DNA from 2 places in the Methylobacterium sp. D48H genome. Region 1 is predicted to be linked to the other one. Evidence: predicted binding sites of a transcription regulator. Region 1 holds the regulator's gene; the other holds the start of a gene.
What was found. The regulator PhoB, encoded in region 1, activates phosphate uptake and scavenging genes when phosphate is short. The targets are predictions, from matches to a motif close to TGTCATNNANCTGTCAT.
Positions count from the first base shown of each region.

Region 1 (3,870 bases):
CGGCTCGCCTTCGCGTACGGCGACGAGCCGGTGCTCCCGGCCGCCGCGGCGGCGGCCGCGACCGCGCCGCCCGCGACCGCGCCGGCCACCGCCGACTTCGACGCGCTGACGCTGGCGACCGCCGCGGCCTTCGCCTTCCTCGGCGGCCTGATCCTCAACCTGATGCCCTGCGTCTTCCCGGTCCTGTCGATCAAGGTGCTCGGCCTCGTGCGGCACGCGGGCGAGGGGCCGGCCCGGCTGCGGCTCCACGGCCTCGCCTACACGGCCGGCGTCCTGGCGAGCTTCCTGGCGCTCGCCGCCGCGCTGATCGGCCTGAAGAGCGGCGGGGCCGCGATCGGCTGGGGGTTCCAGCTCCAGTCGCCCGCCATCGTGGCGGGGCTCGCCTACCTGCTGTTCGCGATGGGCCTGAGCCTCTCGGGCGCGGTCCATGTCGGCGGCCGGCTCGCCGGCCTCGGCGACGGCCTCACCCGGCGCGGCGGCCTGAGCGGCTCGTTCTTCACCGGCGTGCTCGCGACCCTGGTGGCGACGCCCTGCACGGCGCCGTTCATGGGCTCGGCGGTGGGCTTCGCGCTGACCCAGAGCGCCGGCGTGGCGCTCGCCGTCTTCGCGAGCCTCGGCCTCGGCCTCGCCCTGCCCTTCCTGCTCCTGACCCTCTGGCCGCCGGCCCTGCGGGCGCTGCCGCGGCCGGGCGCCTGGATGGAGACCCTCAAGCAGGTGCTGGCCTTCCCGGTCTACGCCACCGTGGCGTGGCTGATCTGGGTGCTGGCGCAGCAGGTCGACCCGCGCGGGCTGCTGGCGGCGCTGATCGGCCTCGTCCTCGTGGGCTTCGCCGCCTGGGCCTGGGAGCACGGCCGCGCCGCCCCGCCGCGGGCCGGCCGGGTCGCGCAGGCCGCCGCCGCGCTGGCGCTGATCGCCGTTGGGGCCCTCGCCGTCACCCTGCCCCGGGATCGCGCCGCGCCGGCCGCGCAGGCCGCCGCCGACGGGATCGAGCCGTTCACGCAGGCGCGCCTCGACGCCCTGCTCGACGCGCACCGCCCCGTCTTCGTGGACATGACCGCCGCGTGGTGCATCACCTGCGCGGTCAACGAGGCGACCTCGCTCAACACGAAGGCCGTGCGGGCCGCGATGGCCGAGCGCGGCGTGACCTACATGAAGGGCGACTGGACCAACCAGAACCCCGAGATCACCCGCCTCCTGGAGAAGCACGGGCGCAGCGGCGTCCCGCTCTACCTGCTCTATACCGGGACGGGAGAGCCCCAGGTGCTGCCGCAGATCCTCACCGAGGGGACGGTCCTGGCGGCGCTGGAGGCGGTGCCGGCCGCCTCGGGCCGGAGCGCGGCGCTGGCGCGCTGAGTCCCTGGAGGCCGGGACGCGCGAATCTTCGCGGGCCCGTCCCACCGTCTTTGCGAGCGGAGCGAAGCAACCCAGCAGCGCCGCGCGCGCCGGCGTCCCGCCGCTCTGGGTCGCTTCGCTCCGCTCGCGATGACGGCGCGCCGGAGCGGTGAGGCGCTCCGACAGCCCTTCGGGCCGCCTCAAGCCTCCAGCGAGAAGGTCTCGTCGAAGGCGTAGCCCGAGCCCCGGACCGTGCGGATCGGGTCGGTCTGGCGCGGGCCGTTCAGCGCCTTGCGCAACCGCCCGACATGGACGTCGACGGTGCGCTCGTCGATGTAGACGTCGTGGCCCCACACCCCGTCGAGGAGCTGCTCGCGGGAGAAGACCCGGCCCGGCGCCAGCATCAGGAATTCCAGGAGCCGGAACTCCGTGGGGCCCAGATGCAGCTCCTCGCCGCCGCGGCGGACGCGGTGGCCGGTGCGGTCGAGTTCCAGGTCGCCGGCCGCCAGCCGGTCCGAGACGTGGGCGGGCTTGGCCCGGCGCAGGAGCGCGCGGATCCGGGCGAGCAGCTCCGGGACCGAGAACGGCTTGACGATGTAGTCGTCGGCGCCCGTGCCGAGCCCGCGGACACGGTCGCCCTCTTCGCCCCGGGCGGTGAGCATGATCACCGGCAGGCGCTCGGTCTCCCGGCGCGCCCGGATCCGGCGGCACAGCTCGATCCCCGAGAGGCCGGGCAGCATCCAGTCGAGCAGGACGAGGTCCGGGATCCGCTCCGCGAGGAGCAGTTCGGCGTCGTCGCCGCGCGCCGCCGAATCCACCAGGAAGCCCTCGGCCTCCAGGTTGTAGCGCAGCAGCGTGCTCAGGGCCTCCTCGTCCTCGACGATCAGGACTTGCATGCTCACGTTCGAAGACTCGTTCTGCGGGCGGTCCCCGGATGGTGCAGGAGGCGCCGCCCCGCCTCAACCCGCACGGAGAGTGACCCCGGCCGCGCCCACAGGAAGGCGCCGGGGTCGGCGCCTCACGGCGCCTGCACGCCGTCCACGGTCGCGTAGTTCGACGCGTCGTTCTTCGGCCGGTCACCCGCCAGCGTCTCGCCCGTGGCGAGGTAGTGGATCGTCTCGGCGATGTTGGTGGTGTGGTCGCCGATGCGCTCGACGTTCTTCGCGCAGAACAGGAGGTGCGTGCAGAACGAGATGTTGCGCGGATCCTCCATCATGTAGGTCAGGAGCTCGCGGAACAGGGAATTGTACAGGGCGTCGATCTCGCCGTCGCGCTCCCAGACGTCGTGGGCCGCCTGGACGTCGCGGCTCCCGTAGGCGTCGAGCACGTCCTTCAGCTGACCCTCGGCGAGGTCGCTCATGTGGCGCACGCCGAGCACGATCTTCTGGGCCGGCGCCTGATCGGAGATCGCCACCACGCGCTTGGCGACGTTCTTGGCGAGGTCGCCGATCCGCTCCAGATCGCCGGAGACGCGGATCGCCGAGATGGTCTCGCGCAGGTCGATGGCCAGGGGCTGGCGCCGGGCGATCAGCAGCACGGCGCGCTCCTCGATGTCCCGCTGCAGCGCGTCGAGGCGCTTGTCGGCGAGGATCACAGCCTGGGCGAGCGTGTCGTCCCGGCGCACGAGGGCGTCGGTCGCCTCCGCGGTCATCTTCTCGGCGACGCCGCCCATCTCCGAGATCGAGCGACGCAGGTTCTCCAGGTCGGTGTCGTAGGAGGTGACGATATGGCCGGGCATGGCGGATCCTTCGATGGGGTCCCGGGGACGGCCCTCCGGGAGGCTTGCGGGACCCGCCGGCGCGCCGGAGACGCGAGCGGCGGTCCCGGGACCGGAGCGGCCCGGCAGACTAGCCGAAGCGGCCGGTGATGTAGTCCTGCGTGCGGCGTTCCGTCGGGTTCATGAACATCCGGTTGGTCGGACCGAACTCGACGAGCTGCCCCAGATACATGAAGGCGGTGAACTGCGAGATGCGCGCCGCCTGCTGCATGTTGTGGGTGACGATCACGATGGTGAACTCGTCGCGCAGCTGCTCGATCAGCTCCTCGATGCGGCCGGTCGAGATCGGGTCGAGGGCCGAGGTCGGCTCGTCGAACAGGATCACCTCCGGCTTCTGCGCCACCGTCCGGGCGATGCACAGGCGCTGCTGCTGGCCGCCCGACAGGCCGGTCCCCGGCTGCCGGAGCTTGTCCTTCACCTCGTCCCAGAGGGCGGCCTTGCGCAGGGATTCCTCGATCCGGCCGTCGAGCTCGGATTTCGGCAGCTTCTCGTAGAGGCGCAGGCCGAAGGCCACGTTGTCGTAGATCGACATCGGGAACGGCGTCGGCTTCTGGAACACCATGCCGATGCGCGAGCGCAGCTCGTTCAGGTCGACGGAGGGGCTGAGGATGTTCTCGCCGTCGAGCAGGATCTCGCCCTCCGCGCGCTGCTCCGGGTAGAGGCTGTAGATCCGGTTGAAGCAGCGCAGCAGGGTGGACTTGCCGCAGCCGGAAGGGCCGATCAGCGCCGTCACCTGCCGGTCGTGGAAGTTGAGGTTGACG
Region 1 covers NZ_JBKFAP010000014.1:94,769-98,638, forward strand. Annotated here, with positions in the region: gene ACLBX8_RS20915 (protein-disulfide reductase DsbD family protein) at 1-1,353, shown strand, start outside; gene phoB (phosphate regulon transcriptional regulator PhoB) at 1,533-2,228, opposite strand; gene phoU (phosphate signaling complex protein PhoU) at 2,351-3,070, opposite strand; gene pstB (phosphate ABC transporter ATP-binding protein PstB) at 3,180-3,870, opposite strand, start outside.

Region 2 (3,870 bases), on a different contig from region 1:
CCACAGGTTGGCGGCGGCGTCGGCCGTGCCCTGGGTGAGCGCCAGGACGGCGTTCTCGTGGCTGCCCGCGTAGAAGGTCTTGCCGAAGAACTTCTCGACGTCGTAGCCGGCCCGCTTCAGGAAGAAGCGCGGCGCCTGGTTACCGGAGGTGGAGTTCGGATCGACCAGCGCGAGGTTCTTGCCCTTGAGATCCTCGACGGTCTTGTAGGGGCTGGAGGCCAGCACGTAGACCACCGAATAGTAGCCCGAGGCGCCGGTCTCGTGCTTCTGGTTGACGATCGGCTCGATCTTGACGCCGGTCATCACGGCCCGCGCGAACGAGGCCGGCCCGTACCACGCGATCTGGATGTTGCCGGCGCGCTGGCCCTCGATCACGGCGGCGTAGTCGCTCGCCACCCGCAGCTTCACCGGCACGCCGAGCGTCTTGGTCAGGTAGGCGGTGAGCGGCGCCCAGCGGTCGGCGGTGCCCGAGGCGTTCTCGGCCGGGATCACGCCGAGCGTCAGCTCCGGATACTGCGCCTTCCAGTCCTGGGCGGCGGCCGGCAGGCCGAGGAGGGCGAGGGCCGCGGCGGCGGCGGCGAGGGTGCGTCGGGTGATCATCGGGTCGTCCTTCGTGGCGTCGGCGAGGTTCGGCCGGCCGGAGGCCGGTCGGGCGTTTCCAAGACGGTGCACTTTGGCGGTGCGCTCTGGCGGTGTTCGTTGGGGCCCGGGGTCCGGATCAGGCGCCGAGGGCGGCCTCGCGGACCGGGCGGACCGGTACGTGACCGGGCCGGCCCGGCATCGCGGCCCGCTGCTCCGCCTCGCGCTGCGCGGAATCGTCCAGCACTTCTCCGGCCTCCAGGCCGTAGAGCCGGCGCGCCACGTCCTCGGTGAGGTCGAAGGGGCCGCCCTCGAACACGACCCGCCCGGCCGCGAGGCCGACGAGGCGATCGCAGTAGGCGCGGGCGAGGTCGAGGGAGTGCAGGTTGCACAGCACCGTGATGCCGTAGCGCCGGTTCACGTCGGCGAGCGCGTCCATCACGAGCCGCGTGTTGCGCGGGTCGAGCGAGGCAACCGGCTCGTCGGCGAGCAGGATCTCGGGTTCCTGCACGAGGGCGCGGGCGATGGCGACGCGCTGCTGCTGGCCGCCCGACAGGCCGTCGGCCCGCTGGCCGGCGAACTCGCCCATGTCGAAGCTCTCCAGGGCGGCGAGGGCCATGGCGCGGTCCTCGGCGGACCATTGCCGGAGCAGGGCGCGGTGGGTCGGCACGTGGCTGAGGCGTCCCATCAGCACGTTGGTCATGACGTCGAGCCGGCCGACGAGGTTGAATTGCTGGAAGATCATGGCGCAGCGGGTGCGCCACTCGCGCAGCGGGCGGCCGCGCAGGGTGGTGACCTCGCGGCCGTCGTGGAGGATGCGTCCCGAGCTCGGATCCGCCAGCCGGTTGATGAGGCGCAGCAGCGTCGACTTGCCGGCACCGGACCGGCCGATCACCCCGACGAAGCTGCCGGGCTCGATCCGGAGCGACACGCCGTCGACGGCGCGTCGGTCGCCGTACTGGCGCGTGAGATCCTCGATAACCAGCATGCCACCATCCGCCGGGGAACGGCCGCACGTAGACGCCGGTTTGACGACGATTGGATGACGTATTCGGGACGATTATATTTGCCGGCGCAGCATCTCGGCTTTTCGATAGCCGACTTAATCTTCGTGGCGCTCCAGGAATGCTTCGATGGGCAGCCCGCGGAAATCCGGCAGCGCCCGGCGCAGGCGCTCATGGTCCCAGTCCCACCACGCCAGGCGGGTCAGACGGTCCGCGACCACCTCGGGGAAGCGGCGCCGGACCGGCCGGGCGGGATTGCCGACGACGATCGTGTAGGGCTCGACGTCGCGGGTGACGATGGCGCCCGCCCCCACCACCGCGCCGGTGCCGATCGTGCGCCCGGGCAGGACGACCGCGCCGTGGCCGATCCAGACATCGTGGCCGATCGCCACCGGGCTCGCCCGGCGCCGGTCGAAGAAGGCGGGCTCGTCCGATTCCTCCGGCCAGTAGGCGCGCGCCCGGTAGGTGAAGTGCGCCTGCGACGCCCGCTCCATCGGGTGGTTGCCGGGATTGATCCGCACGCTGGCGGCGATCGAGCAGAACTTGCCGATCGCGGTGTAGATCACCTCGCCGTCCTCACCGATGTAGGAATAGTCGTCGAGGGTCGTCTCGGTGAGGCGGGTGCGGGCGCCGACCTCGGTGTAGCGGCCGAGGCGGCTGTCGACGACCCGGGCGCTCGGATCGAGGGCGGGTTCGAGGCCGAGGGGGCGGTCAACCACGGGTCTCTCCGAAGGGCAGGCGCGCCAGGAGCCGGAACGGCCCCGACCCGTCCTGGGTCAGGAGGCTGACGGCGTCGATCCGCAGGGGCTCCGGTCCCGCGGCGGCGTAGGCCTCGGACAGGCGCCGGTGCCAGAGGTCGCGCTCCGCCTCCGGCAGGGCGTCGGTCAGGGTCATGTGGAAGCGGAAGGCCTCGAACACGTAGGGGTAGCCCCAGCGGTCGAGGAGCGCGCGGCCGCGCGGGTCGAGGCGCTCCGGCCGGCGCTTGGCGCGCTCGGCCTCCGTGAGCGGCGCCCGGAACGGGTCGAGGGCGGCGACGCACTCGGCGGCGAGGAGCCCGAGTTCCGGCGGCGGGCCCTCCGGTACCAGGGCGAGGAACGGCCCGAGGGCGGCGACCCGGAGCGGCCCCACCGCCACCGGCGGGTGCGCGGCCGCGAGGGCGCGGGCGGCGGCCACGAGGTCGGCCTCCCCGGTGCCCGGGGCGAGGCGCAGCGGCGCCTTGAGGGTGGCGTGGAACCCGTAGACCCGCGCGCCCGCCGTGACCGCAGCGAGATCACCGAGCCTCTCCGGGTGCGGCACCGGCAGCCCGGTGACGTTGTCGGTGCCGAGGATCGCGCGGCCGAAGGCTTCGAGGCGCGAATCCGGGGCGGGCAGCCAGTAGAGGGCGTAGCGGCGCGACACGTCAGGGCCTCCGATCGCCGGGCGGTCAGGCCGTCGGCGCGTAGGTGCGCGCGTCGGCGGCCCGCCGGGGGCGCACCTCCATGGCATTGCCCCGCCACACGATGGCGCTCCGCATCCAGGCGCCGACCCAGATCGCCGGGATCAGGGCGTCGCGCGCCAGGAAGGCCGCCAGCGTGCGGGGCGAGCGGTGCCAGCCCGCGCGGGCCGCGAGCCGGTGCTCGGCGGCATAGCACAGGGCGGCGAGGCCGGCAGCGCCCGCGAGGCCCGCGAGGCTTCCGGCCCAGAGGGCGACGAGGAGCGCCGGCAGCAGGACGCCGCTGCCGATCTCGGGGGCGAAGAACAGCGGGAAGGTCACGCGGCGCAGGCGCGCCCAGCGCAGCTGCCGCGACCAGACCTCCCGGAAGCCGCGCGGGCCGAGCGGCTGCTCGAACGGGCTCGCCACGAGGTGGACCCGCTTGCCCGCGGCGCGCACGAGCTTGGTGGCGGCCGCGTCCTCGGCGATCTCGGCCGCCAGTGCCTGGAGGCCGCCCTGCGCCTCCAGGAAGGGCTTGTGCCAGAGCATGCTCTTGCCCTGCGCGAAGCCCAGCCCGAACGCCTCGGCGGCGTATTGCCAGCGCGCCTGTAGGGTGTTCAGGAAGGCGCACTCCACCTCCGCCATGAAGCTGCCCGGGCGGGCGCCGGCCGGGGTGGAGCAGACGAGGCCGGTATCGGCGCGCCACGCCGCCTGGAGCCGCTGGAGGTAGTCCGGCGGCATGGCGACGTTGGAATCGGCGAGCACCACCCAGTCGTGAGCGGCGGCGCGCCAGCCGCGCAGGCAGTTGTTGAGCTTCGGGTTCGCGCTGACGCGCTCGTCGCCGAGGATCAGGCGGGCCGGCACGTGCGGGTGGGC
Region 2 covers NZ_JBKFAP010000012.1:130,892-134,761, reverse strand. Annotated here, with positions in the region: gene phnD (phosphonate ABC transporter substrate-binding protein) at 1-600, opposite strand, end outside; gene phnC (phosphonate ABC transporter ATP-binding protein) at 719-1,567, opposite strand; gene ACLBX8_RS19680 (chloramphenicol acetyltransferase) at 1,682-2,302, opposite strand; gene ACLBX8_RS19675 (DUF1045 domain-containing protein) at 2,295-2,981, opposite strand; gene ACLBX8_RS19670 (ceramide glucosyltransferase) at 3,007-3,870, opposite strand, start outside.
Region 2: a site for PhoB is predicted at 1,611-1,627, ahead of phnC (phosphonate ABC transporter ATP-binding protein). Genes of this name have one in related genera too.